One region of the Shouchella rhizosphaerae genome, then DNA from elsewhere that is predicted to be linked to it. Evidence: predicted binding sites of a transcription regulator. Region 1 holds the regulator's gene; each other region holds the start of a gene.

Region 1 (4,213 bases):
TCCAAATGGTTTGTCGGCTCGTCTAAAATGAGAAAATTGGCTTGCTGCATCATTAATTTGGCGAGTGCGACACGGGCTTTCTCGCCGCCGCTTAGTGAGGAAACGGGTTTGAGGACATCGTCGCCAGTAAATAAAAACCGGCCAAGCACCGCGCGGATGTCTTTTTCGGGAGTAGTGGGATACTCGTCCCATAATTCATGTAAAACGGTTTTGTTGCTCGACAGTTTTGCTTGTTCTTGATCGTAGTAGCCAATAACGACATTGCTGCCGTAAATGATCGACCCTTTTTGTGGGGAGAGTTGTTGGGTAATGGCTTTTAATAATGTCGATTTGCCTGCTCCATTTTCACCAATTAACCCGACTGATTCACCTCGTGTTAATGAAAGATGCAAGCCTTCAAACACTGTGTCTTGTCCGTATCCGACAGCTAAGTCACGGATGGTGAGCACGTCGTTTCCTGTTTGCTTGTTGATGTTAAACGAAAAAACAACTGATTTATCGCCATCAGGGCGATCAACCATGTCCATTTTTTCGAGTTGCTTTCTTCGGCTTTGGGCTCGTTTCGTAGTCGAAGCACGGGCAATGTTTTTGGCAATAAATGTTTCTAATTTGGCGACTTCCTCTTGCTGTTTCTCGTATTGTTTGACTGCTTGTTGATACCGTTTTGCTTTTTCGTCGAGGTAATGGCTATAGTTCCCGTGAAAAGTTGTCGTTTTGCCCCGTGATAATTCCACTGTCTTCGTCACAAGTTTGTCCAGAAAATAACGGTCATGGGATACGACTAAAATTGCCCCAGAGTAGTTAGCCAAATACTGTTCGAGCCAAGACAATGTTTCCATATCCAGATGGTTCGTTGGTTCATCAAGGACAAGAATGTCTGGTTTCGAAAGGAGCAGTTTGGCTAAAGCGAGCCTTGTTTTCTGCCCGCCGCTAAGCGTAGAAATGGCTGTGCTGTAATCAAAATGATGAAAATGGAGTCCAGCCAGCACACTGCGAATATCCGCTTCGTATTGGTAGCCACCGGAATCTTTAAAAGCGAGCTGCAACTGGTCGTATTCAGAAAGCAGTTTTTGGTAATTGTTTTGCTCTATCGCCTCTGGATTGGCCATCTGCTGTTCCAACGTACGCAGTGAGCGTTCCATTTCCAACAGCGGCGCAAACACTTCAAGCATTTCATCCCAAATAGAACGGTTTGAAGCAAGCCCCGTATGCTGGGCTAGGTAGCCAATTGTTGTTTGCTTTGGAATGACGATTTCGCCTGTATCTTGGCTCATTTCACCAGTAATTATTTTTAAAAGCGTCGATTTGCCTGCCCCGTTTCGCCCGACTAAGCCTACTCGATCTCTCGCCTGTACTTCTAATTTCACCTGTTCGAGCACAGGTTCTGTGCCAAAAGCCTTTGATACGTTTACGCATTGTAGTACAATCATAAAAAGCAAACCTCGCGTTCATAATAAGTTCTTTAATAAGTGTACATCAATTTAGATCGAAACAACAATAAAGGTTCATAATGAGAGCTCTTTCATTTTAGCGAAAATCGTGTACAATAGAGTTGAATCATGCTGCGCCAGCAGCCAAAGCTCAGAAAGGGGCGGACATGAAATCAGAACAACTGAAGATTCCTCAGGCAACAGCAAAACGCTTGCCGCTTTATTACCGCTTTATCGAAAGCTTGCATGCTGCCGGAAAACAGCGGGTTTCTTCAACTGAATTAAGCCAGGCAGTAAAAGTAGATTCTGCAACAATCCGAAGAGATTTTTCTTACTTTGGCGCGTTAGGAAAAAAAGGGTATGGGTATAATGTCCAATATCTCCTTTCTTTTTTTAGGGAGACGTTAGACCAAGATGAGCGGACAAACGTGATTTTAGTCGGTGTAGGAAACCTTGGAACTGCATTATTGCAGTATAATTTTTCAAAAAACAACAATACCGTGATCACCCATGCTTTTGATGTCGATGAAAAAAAAATTGGTACAAAAGTCGGCGAAGTTCCTGTGTATAACTGGGACAAGCTTGAAGAAATTGGGTTGCAAAATGTTTCGATTGCGGTTCTGACTGTGCCTGCTTCCCAGGCACAAAAAAGTGCCGACCGCCTCGTTAAAGCGGGAATTGAAGGGATTTTAAACTTTACCCCAGTGCGCTTATCCGTACCAGCCCATATTCGCGTTCATCATATTGACCTTGCAGTGGAACTGCAGGCGCTTGTTTACTTTTTAAAGCATTACCCACTATAAGAAGGAGGCAACAACAATGGGAGGACTTTCTGTAGGGAGTGTCGTATTAATTGCACTAGTCGCATTGCTAATTTTCGGGCCGAAAAAGCTGCCGGAACTCGGAAAAGCAGCGGGAAGCACATTGCGTGAGTTTAAAAATGCTACCAAAGGATTAGCGGATGACGATGATGACACCAAATCAACAAACGTCCAAAAAGAAAAAGCGTAAAGGCAGAAAAGGGCGTGTCCCTATGCAAGACATGTCCATTATGGATCACGCGGAAGAGCTAAGGCGCAGGATTTTTGTGGTCCTCGCCTTTTTTATTGTCGCGCTTATTGGCGGTTTTTTCTTGGCGGTTCCCGTTATTACGTTTTTGCAGAACTCCCCCCAAGCCGCTGATATGCCGTTTAATGCTTTTCGATTGACCGACCCGCTTCGTGTCTATATGAACTTTGCTGTCATAACAGCGCTTGTGCTTATCATTCCAGTGATCTTGTACCAATTATGGGCCTTTGTTTCACCGGGATTAAAAGAAAACGAACAAAAAGCGACGCTCGCGTACATTCCAATTGCGTTCCTATTGTTTTTGGCAGGAATTGCTTTTTCCTATTTTATTTTATTGCCTTTTGTCATTTCTTTTATGGGGCAAATGGCCGACCGCCTCGAAATAAATGAGATGTATGGAATCAATGAATACTTTTCATTTTTGTTCCAACTGACCATCCCTTTTGGGCTTTTGTTTCAGCTCCCGGTAGTTGTGATGTTTTTAACGAGGCTAGGAGTGGTCACGCCAGCATTCCTGCGGAAAATCCGTAAATACGCGTATTTTGCCTTGCTTGTGATCGCTGGCATTATTACACCCCCTGAATTAACGTCGCATCTGTTTGTTACGGTGCCGATGCTTATTTTATATGAGATCAGCATTACCATTTCGGCGATTACATACCGAAAATACCATGGAACTACCGACCATAATGGCCAAGAAAGTGCTAAATGAAACAAACATACAAAACCAAAACATGTTTTTCACATTGAAAAACGTGTTTTTGGCGTTGCTGCCGATAAATGTTTTGACAATTTTGTTTAAAAAGCGTAATATACGGGTTACATCAATTAAAAAAGGACTTATCAAGAGCGACTGAGGGATTAGGCCCAATGACGTCCAGCAACCTCCCGTTACGGGGAAGGTGCCAATTCCTGCAGAATGGGATCATTCTGAAAGATAAGCCGGAAAAACGGAAACGGATTTTCGCAGCTTCTTTCATGATGATGAGAGAAGCTTTTTTATGTAGGAGTGGAGAACCGATGATTGAGGCAAGCGAGTTAACAAAAGTATACAAAACAAAGAAAAAACGTGTTATCGGCGTAGACAATGTTTCTTTTAAAGTAGGCAAAGGGGAGATTTTTGGTATCGTTGGCTACTCCGGAGCGGGCAAAAGTTCACTGCTTCGCTGTATTAATTTATTAGAGCGGCCGACGAGTGGGACGATTCGTGTTGACGGCTTGGATTTGACCAAACTAGGTACACGCGAGCTTCGGCAAGCACGTCTAAAGATCGGCATGATTTTTCAACATTTTTATTTAATTAACCAAAAAACGGTATTCGGCAATATTGCCTTTGCTTTAAAAGCTGCTGGCGTGAGAGCGGATCTAATTCCAGCCAGGGTGGAAGAACTGCTAGAGCTTGTTGGCCTTTCGAATAAACGCAATGCGTATCCAGCGCAGCTTTCTGGCGGCCAAAAGCAACGTGTTGGCATTGCCCGAGCGCTAGCCAACAAACCAAGCGTGCTGTTGTGTGATGAAGCCACATCTGCGCTTGACCCAACAACAACTAAATCGATTTTGGCGTTATTAAAAAAGTTGAACGAAGAACTAGGGTTGACAATCGTGCTCATTACCCATGAAATGGCAGTCGTTAAAGAAATATGCCATAAAATGGCGATTATGCAAGATGGCAAAATGATTGAGCAGGGAGATGTGTATGATGTGTTTGCTGCGCC
Region 2 (4,213 bases), 150 kb from region 1:
CCCAGGAACTGTTAAGCTCACTCGTCGACCTGCGTGTTGTCAAATATATGGATGTCGGGGAAGATGTGCTGAAGAAGCTCCAGCATACCGAGCAATCTTTGACACGGCTGCTCGATGACATCCGCCATTTAGCGGTGGAGCTGCGCCCCTCTTCGCTAGATGATCTCGGGCTGGAAGCAGCCTTTCGCTCCCATTTTAAGTGGATGGAGAAAAATTACGGACTGCTGGTGAAGTTTTCCGCAGAGCTTGCCGCAGCTCGCTATGGAAGCGAAATTGAGACGGTCGTTTATCGTGTATGTCAAGAGGCCGTGCTTAACGCCTTGAAGTATGCAGAAACTGATGAGGTCTACGTGCGGCTGTGCGAGGAGCACGGTCAGCTTCAACTGGTGGTTAGAGATGAGGGCGTGGGATTTGATATGGTCATTAACGAAGCAAAGGGAACTGGACTCGGTTTGTATGGAATGCGTGAGCGGACCGAGCTGGTGGGCGGTCAGTTTACGATCCACTCCGCCGTGGGCGAAGGGACTACTGTTCAGCTAAGCATCCCGCTGCCGAAGATAAAGGAGAAACGGGAGGTGGGGGCATGAAAATTGTCATTGCAGACGATCATGCTGTCGTTCGAAGCGGGTTTTCTATGATTTTGAACTATCAGCCGGATATGGAGGTGGTAGCCACCGCAGCCGATGGCCTGGAAGCCTACGCAATGGTGGCAAGGCATCGTCCAGATGTGCTGCTAATGGATTTAAGCATGCCCCCCGGGGAAAGTGGGCTCATTGCCACAGGCAAAATCAGCAGCGAGTTTCCAGATACGAAAATTATTATTTTGACCATGTATGATGACGAGGATTACTTGTTTCATGTACTCAAGAATGGAGCAGCAGGGTATGTGCTCAAAAACGCGCCTGATGACGAACTCCTATCGGCCATACGAACGGTTCATTCTGGTGGCACTTATATTCATCCTCAAATGGCTACTTCTTTGGTCCGGGAATTCATAAAAAAAGACAGCGAAAGGGCCGAGCAAGATCTGTTCAACGGCTTGTCCCAGCGAGAGGTTGAAATATTGCCGTTGATTGCAAAAGGCTTTGGGAACAAGGAGATTGCCGAGAAGCTGTATGTATCCGTCAAGACCGTCGAGGCGCATAAGGCTAAAATCATGGAGAAGCTTAATCTGAAGAGCCGGCCGGAGTTGGTTGAATATGCGTTGAAGAAAAAACTGCTAGATTTTTAGAGCCGTGTGCTACACGGCCATTTATTATGTTAGGGATTGGCAGAATCTTCGTTTATCTACTTCTTTTTAAAGGGCTTTAGGGAGTCTGTTGATAAGATCATAGGGAAGTTCCTTGGTAAGAATCAGGGAACTTCCCTATTATGTTTGTGAATAAATTCACTTAAAATAAGAGACGGGGATCAAGCGCAAGAGCCATTCATTATGCACAGAAAAGGTGATGAGAATGATCAATAAGCTGCAGCTACCGCTGCAAACGATGAATCTAGTACTAGGGTTTATGGTGTGGGTAATCATCTCGGCGCTGTTGCCCTTTATACAGGAAGATATTGCAATTCCCGCCGATCGGGTTGCTATCTTAACCGCAATCCCTGTTGTTCTTGGATCGGTTCTACGGATTCCTCTCGGCTATTACGCCAACGTCGTGGGCGCGCGAATGGTGTTTATCACTAGTTTTATTCTGCTATTGTTTCCGGTTTACTTTATCAGCATCGCGACAAGTTTTACCCATCTCGTGGTCGGGGGATTGTTTCTTGGTATCGGAGGAGCGGTGTTTTCGGTGGGGGTCACTTCGTTACCTAAATACCATCCGAAGGAAAAGCTAGGTCTAGTAAACGGCATATATGGAATGGGCAATTTGGGGACGGCGATCACGACATTTGCAGCGCCAGTCATTGCTACGCAGATCGGCTGGTCAGCTACCGTCCAACTATACTTAATTTTGCTGCTGGTATTTGTTGCCCTAAACGCCGTCTTCGGCGACCGCAAAGAAACGAAAGTCAAAACCCCGATTATGGAACAGGTCAAGGGTGTATATAAAAACGACAAATTATGGTATTTCTCACTCTTTTATTTCATTACGTTTGGCTCTTTTGTGGCCTTCACTGTCTATTTGCCGAATTTTTTGGTCAGTCACTTCGAGCTGCCGAAAGTGGATGCAGGGCTGCGGACCGCAGGCTTTATCTTGATTGCAACGTTTCTCCGTCCCGTTGGAGGGTGGCTTGCCGATAAATTCAAGCCTTTGTTTTTGCTAATGGGGGTATTTATCGGTATGACATTGGCGGCGGTGGTGCTGGCGTTTTCCCCATCACTCGCTTTGTATACGGTTGGATGTCTGACGATAGCCGTTTGTGCAGGTCTTGGCAACGGCATTATTTTTAAGTTGGTGCCGTTTTATTTTAATAAACAAGCAGGCATTGTCAATGGAATCGTATCGATGATGGGCGGTTTGGGTGGATTTTTCCCGCCGTTGATGCTCTCGTTCATCCATTCAGTGACAGGTCAATACTCGATTGGATTCATGGCTTTATCGCAGGTTGCGCTCGCCAGCTTTGTGCTAGTCGTATGGATGTATTATCAGGACAAATTGACTGTTGCTTCCCAAGTGTTCAACTCGACTGGTCAAGGCATTTTGGTGACTGATGCTAAAAAGCGCATACATGCTGTGAATCCCGCCTTTACGAGATTGACGGGTTACGAAGAAGAGGAAGTATTGGGCAGGAATCCAAACTTGCTTAAATCAGGGCGGCAATCATCGGCATTTTATCAGATCATGTGGACGGAAATTATGGAGAAGGGCAGCTGGCAGGGTGAAATTTGGAACCGCAGAAAGAATGGGGAAGAGTATCTCGAACTGTTAACCATCAATGCTGTAAAGGACGAAACCGGGGACATCGTTCATTATGTCGGCACCTTCAGCGATATTACAGATCACCCCCCAAGGAAGCACGCCTGAGTCAAATGAGCAAGCTAGGGGCGACAAGCACGCTCCACTCGGCTGAAAAAGGGGGGCGAAGAGATGAAAAAAACAAAAGTGGTCCTTCCACGAGAGCATGGCGGCTGGGCGATGATCAGCGTGCCCTATATCATCGGCATGATGGCCGCACAGCCCGTGTTGCTCCATCTGCCGCTCTTCCTTGCCTGGCTGTTGCTGTATTTAGCTTCCTATCCATTGTTGCAAGCGTTAAGGAGGGGGAGCAAGAAAAGAAGCTGGTTAAAATGGGGGTTCGGCTATGCTGCCAGCGCTGCTGCGTTTCTCATTCCAGTCGTGCTGCTGGAACCTTTGTTGCTAGGATTCGCGCCTGTACTGCTTGCATTCATGATGGTCCATATCTGGCACGTTCGCCGAAAAGCGGAGCGCGCGCTATTCAATGATATTTGTGCGATTCTGCTGTTCTGCACTGGAGGTGCAGCCGCTTATTTTCTAGGTGGAGGCAGGTTCGATAACGGGCTTACGGCTGTGGTTCTGTTTAATTTCCTCTATTTTACCGGGACGGTGTTTTTCGTAAAATCCGTATTTCGTGAGCGGAAGAACAGGCCATATACATACTACTCGAAGATCTATCATGTTGTCATTTTAGCGGTGCCATTGTTGTTCGGCAATCCATGGCTGAGCCTGGCGTATTTATTTCCACTGCTGCGCGCCCTAAAGTTTTCCGGTACAACCATGAAACCAATGAAAGTGGGCATTCTGGAAATTGTCGACGCCGTTCAGTTTCTTATTGTGGCAGTGGTGATTTTTCTATCAGTCTGAAAGCCCTCTTAAGGGCTTTTTTCTGTTTACTCAAGGGAGCCCGATCATTCACAAAGAAATACCGTAAAGCTTAAAAAACTCCTATTTATCCGAACGAGAAAAGCGCGTACACTCATTTATGAAAGGGTTTTCATTAATGAGGGGGGAGCAAGCATGAAGACGAAAATCACTTATTTATGTTTTGGCATGCTCACGCTGGTGCTTGCTGGGTGTAGCGAAGAGTCAAACCAAAAGGAAAGCTCAGTCGAACCAGTCGCATCTGCAAATGAGTTGCCACAAACGTTTGAAGAGCCGGTGACGCTTAATGTCATCAAGCATGTGTCGGGCGATATTTTCTTTCGCGACGGGGAAACGATAGAAGACAATGTCCACACAGATTGGGTCAAAGAACAATTTAATATTGACTTGAATTATTTATGGACAACGAGTGGGCCAGGGGAAACCTTTGACAC
Region 3 (4,213 bases), 1.2 Mb from region 1:
GACCAAGGAGAGCCGACTTTCCATGGAACTCACGTTGCTGGCGTTATTGCCGCCAATGGCCGCATAAAAGGAGTTGCTCCTGAAGCAGAAATTTATGCTTACCGCGCCCTTGGGCCAGGTGGGCAAGGGACGACTGAACAAGTGTTGGAAGCGATTGAAAAAGCGGTTGCCGATGGAGTGGACGTTTTGAATTTGTCACTTGGAAATACGGTAAATGGACCAGATTGGCCAACTAGCCTTGCTTTGGATCGCGCAGTTGACAAAGGCGTAGTCGCTGTGACTTCAAGTGGCAACAGCGGGCCAAATATGTGGACTGTCGGTTCACCTGGGACTTCGGCGAAAGCGATCTCTGTCGGTGCCTCTCTCCCGCCAGTGGAAATTCCGTATATGACATTGACGAATGAAAAGGAGCGCCGGCTTGAATTAACGCCACTCGTTGGCGCAAAGCCATGGAAGCTTAAGCGTGACATTCCCGTTGTCGAAGCGGGACATGGACTTGTTTCTGATTATAAGGACGTTGATGCAAAAGGAAAGCTCGTTTTAGTAAAAAGGGGTCGTTCTACTTTTGCTGAAAAAATGGAGACAGCACGAAAAGCGGGGGCAACTGGGATTTTAATTTACAATAATTTAAAAGGAAGTTTTGCAGGGGGCGTTATGCAGTCCGTTGACTTAATCGGGGCAAGCCTAAGCAAAGAAGACGGCGAATGGCTGCTTGAACAACTGGACCATTCAAAAAAAGAACTGTCCGTGCGCACTGGCTATGAACAAAAGCAAGACTTGCTGGCGTCGTTTAGTTCGAGAGGGCCGGTTACTGAAACATGGGAAGTGAAACCCGATCTCGTTGCTCCAGGAGTGGCGATTCAGAGTACTGTACCAAAAGGTTATTTAGGCTTAAATGGAACGAGTATGGCCAGCCCCCATGTGGCAGGGGCGGCGGCTCTTTTGATCCAACAGCATCCAGACTGGAACCCTGAACAAGTAAAAGCGGCTTTAATGAACACAACGAAGTGTTTAGTCGATGAACAAGGAAGGGAGTACATGCCCCACGAACAAGGTGCTGGAAGGTTGCAAGTAGACAAGGCGCTCGAAACGAAGACACTTGTCTACCCGAGTTCGCTAACATTCGGCACTTGGGAAAAAAAAGCACCACGTACAAAAAGGGAGCTAACGGTCACGATTGAAAACATGGAAAGCAAAGCGAGAGTGTACCATATTGTTCCACCGCTTGGAGAGTTGGATGGAATTGAGTGGGAAACCCCTTTTTCGGTAACCGTTGGTCCCAATGAAAAAAAGCAAGTGACACTCGCTGCTGACATTGATCCGGCGCTTTTGCAAGAAGGGCTCCATGCCGGCACGGTCGAAATTACAGGCGGGAGCGACACGATCCGCCTTCCGTATGTGTTGTTTATGGAAGAGCCGAATTACCCGCGGGTGATGGCCTTTCAATTTGTCCATGGAGATGCTAAAAATAGTTATTACTACGAGTACTATTTGCCAGGAGGGGCAGAAGAATCAGGGATTGCCTTATTTGATCCCGATACGTTTGAATTTGTAGATGTCCTAGTCTCCCACGAACATTCTGAGCGTGGAATGGTAAGCGGCGAGCTATCTGATTTAAATGTGGCTCCAGGCCGATACAGAGCGTTAGTGTTTGCGAAAAGTGAAGGCGTAAAAGACACAATCGAGGCGTTCATTGATGTCGGGGAGCCGCCGCTTTTCCCAAAAGAAGGCTAATACATGAAAAAAACCGCATTCTCAGGCGGTTTTTTTCGTGTATTTGGACATATGCAGAGCGTTTTGTCAATCGGTTATCGTTCTTCCAGCAGGTGAATTGCAACACAATCGCCATTTTTAATGTAGCGGATAGGGCAAAAAATGCCTCTATGCATATAGGTAGCGCTTTATTTGGGAAATCTCAAACAATACTATGACAGTTGTGTGAACAAATCGAGGCTCTTTCATAACTCTTGTGATTTCCTTGTAAAATTCGTTGACACGTGGGGGTGGCTATTGTACGATTATAAGGGTCCTCATGATAAGGGTTACATGTGCGTTATGAATGGGTTTGCAATATGCGATGGAGGTCGTTTCATTGTCTAAACCAAACCGGAATCCGATGCGTGCGTTTGCGCTTGTGTCCATCATCACTTCCTACGTTATCGGTGGTGTTGTTGGCGGGTTATTTCTTGGACTTTGGCTCGACAAATTGTTTGGGTTAGAACCCCTTTTTTTGATTATTTGCTTGTTAGCTGGCCTAGGGACTGGTACATATGGCATTTATAAAGCGGTTCAGCCATTTTTAGGAGACGATCAATAGTGCCGGAACCGAAAAGCCTTCTAAAACAGCAAATGTGGCATTATTCGTGTATAGTTGGATTTATCAGTCTCATTTTCGTCATAGGTTCTATCTTTACACCACTCCAAACGATTTTCCTCGGCCTTTTATTAGGCGTCTCTGTCAGCTATTTGAATTTGTGGATCACTTACCACAACGCAAGCGTCATAGGAACGAACGTCGCTCCGTCGAAACGACCCTTTATGGTTTTCGCGGGATTGGGATTTGTGTTTCGACTCATCTTTGCGTTCATAGCGATTTGGCTGGCTCTTCAATTTCCAGAAAACATCCATATTGTTGCGGTTGTGGTTGGGCTAGGGCTGCTATACGGTGTGATGATGGTCGACATGTTCATAAAAGCTCTCATACGAAAGAGGTGAAATAGTTTGCCGGAACATCATCAATATCAATTTGAATTCATGGGTTTGCTCTTTAATGGGACAACCATGATAACGACGACGATTGCAATGGCCATCGTGGTGATTATTACAGTCATTGGCTGCCGCAAATTGGCTATGCGTCCGACTGGGCTTCAAAATTTTATCGAGTGGGTAGTGGACTTTTGTCGTGGAATCATTAAGGCGAACATGGATTGGAAAGTGGGCGGCCGTTTTATTGTCCTCGCGTATGCGCTGCTTTTCTATGTGTTTGTTGCTAATATGATGGGGATTCCATTTGAATTAGTAACAAAAGAAGGCCATAACGTTTTTTGGAAATCGCCGACGTCTGATCCGGTTCTAACACTGACAATGGCTGTATTTATTGTCGTTTTGACCCATATTTATGGAATCATGGTGACAGGCCCATCCACTTATGGGAAAAGTTGGTTTACACCAAAATGGTTTTTGTTTCCATTTAAAGTGATTGAGGAAGGGTCAAATGCGTTAACTCTTGGCATGCGACTTTTTGGGAATATTTATGCGAAAGAAATTCTTATGCTTCTTCTCGTTTCGTTAGGAACGACAGCGGTTTATTGGGGCATCTTCGCTTTTGTGCCGCTCATTGTGTGGCAAGCATTTAGTATTTTTATTGGTTCATTGCAAGCGTACATTTTTGCGATGTTGGCAATGGTGTACATGTCCCACAAAGTGGAACAACATTAATTTCGTGATTCTCGCTCAATTTCAGAGCATTAGTTACTATAAAAATTTAAACCTTAAGGGAGGATTTATCTAATGACAGAATTAGCGATTGGGATTGCAGCAGGTCTTGCAGCAATCGGGGGAGCAATTGGCGTAGCCATTATCGTTAAGGCAGTAATTGAAGGAACTGCACGTCAACCAGAACAACGCGGTACGCTACAAACGCTCATGTTTATTGGCGCGCCACTTGCAGAGGCCGTTCCGATTATTGCGATCGTTATTGCGTTCTTACTCTTCTTTATGGGGTAACGCAAACATTTTATAGTTTGACTAGAGGGGCGACAGTGTTCTACAAAACAGAACCTCTCGCCTTTATTTATGCAAGGACGATTACTTCTGCAAAAGGGGTGTAAACATGGTCATCGAATGGGGCACAGCCCTCTACCAACTATTGGCATTCGCTGTGTTGCTTTTAATTCTTTCTAAATTTGCCCTCAAGCCGCTTCTTGGCGTCATGCAAAAACGGCAAGATATGATTAATGAGCAAATTGATTCAGCGGAACAAAACCGCAAGGAAGCTGAAAAACTGCTTGCAGAACAGCGGGAAGAAATGCAAAAGGCGCGAGTCGAAGCGCGTGAACTGATTGAAAATGCAAAAAAAGCAGGCGAACAGCAAGGGCAGGAAATGGTCCGCGCCGCCAAAGAAGAAGCACAGCGCATTCATCAGCAAGCGTTGGCGGAAATCCAAAACGAAAAAGACCAGGCTGTAGCCGCTCTTCGCGAACAGGTTGCGTCT

The links. The regulator Rex, encoded in region 1, represses fermentation and respiration genes when NADH is low (regulators of the CRP and FNR family bind a similar motif). The targets are predictions, from matches to a motif close to TTGTGAAATATTTCACAA.
Region 2: V5G21_RS12995 (nitrate/nitrite transporter) is a predicted target of Rex. The motif match lies at 1,376-1,393, and genes of this name have one in related genera.
Region 3: V5G21_RS07865 (AtpZ/AtpI family protein) is a predicted target of Rex. The motif match lies at 1,825-1,842, and genes of this name have one in related genera.

What each region holds. Positions count from the first base shown of each region.
Region 1 is NZ_CP144921.1:2,780,127-2,784,339, forward strand. Features, by position in the region: gene V5G21_RS13835 (ABC-F family ATP-binding cassette domain-containing protein) at 1-1,430, opposite strand, end outside; gene V5G21_RS13840 (redox-sensing transcriptional repressor Rex) at 1,598-2,233, shown strand; gene V5G21_RS13845 (twin-arginine translocase TatA/TatE family subunit) at 2,250-2,441, shown strand; gene tatC (twin-arginine translocase subunit TatC) at 2,464-3,210, shown strand; SAM riboswitch class I at 3,336-3,442, shown strand; gene V5G21_RS13855 (methionine ABC transporter ATP-binding protein) at 3,519-4,213, shown strand, end outside.
Region 2 is NZ_CP144921.1:2,626,811-2,631,023, forward strand. Features, by position in the region: gene V5G21_RS12985 (PAS domain-containing sensor histidine kinase) at 1-587, shown strand, start outside; gene V5G21_RS12990 (response regulator transcription factor) at 584-1,231, shown strand; gene V5G21_RS12995 (nitrate/nitrite transporter) at 1,455-2,963, shown strand; gene V5G21_RS13000 (YwiC-like family protein) at 3,027-3,761, shown strand; gene V5G21_RS13005 (extracellular solute-binding protein) at 3,915-4,213, shown strand, end outside.
Region 3 is NZ_CP144921.1:1,562,528-1,566,740, reverse strand. Features, by position in the region: gene V5G21_RS07870 (S8 family serine peptidase) at 1-1,734, shown strand, start outside; gene V5G21_RS07865 (AtpZ/AtpI family protein) at 2,093-2,317, shown strand; gene V5G21_RS21420 (ATP synthase subunit I) at 2,350-2,715, shown strand; gene atpB (F0F1 ATP synthase subunit A) at 2,755-3,438, shown strand; gene atpE (F0F1 ATP synthase subunit C) at 3,511-3,726, shown strand; gene atpF (F0F1 ATP synthase subunit B) at 3,833-4,213, shown strand, end outside.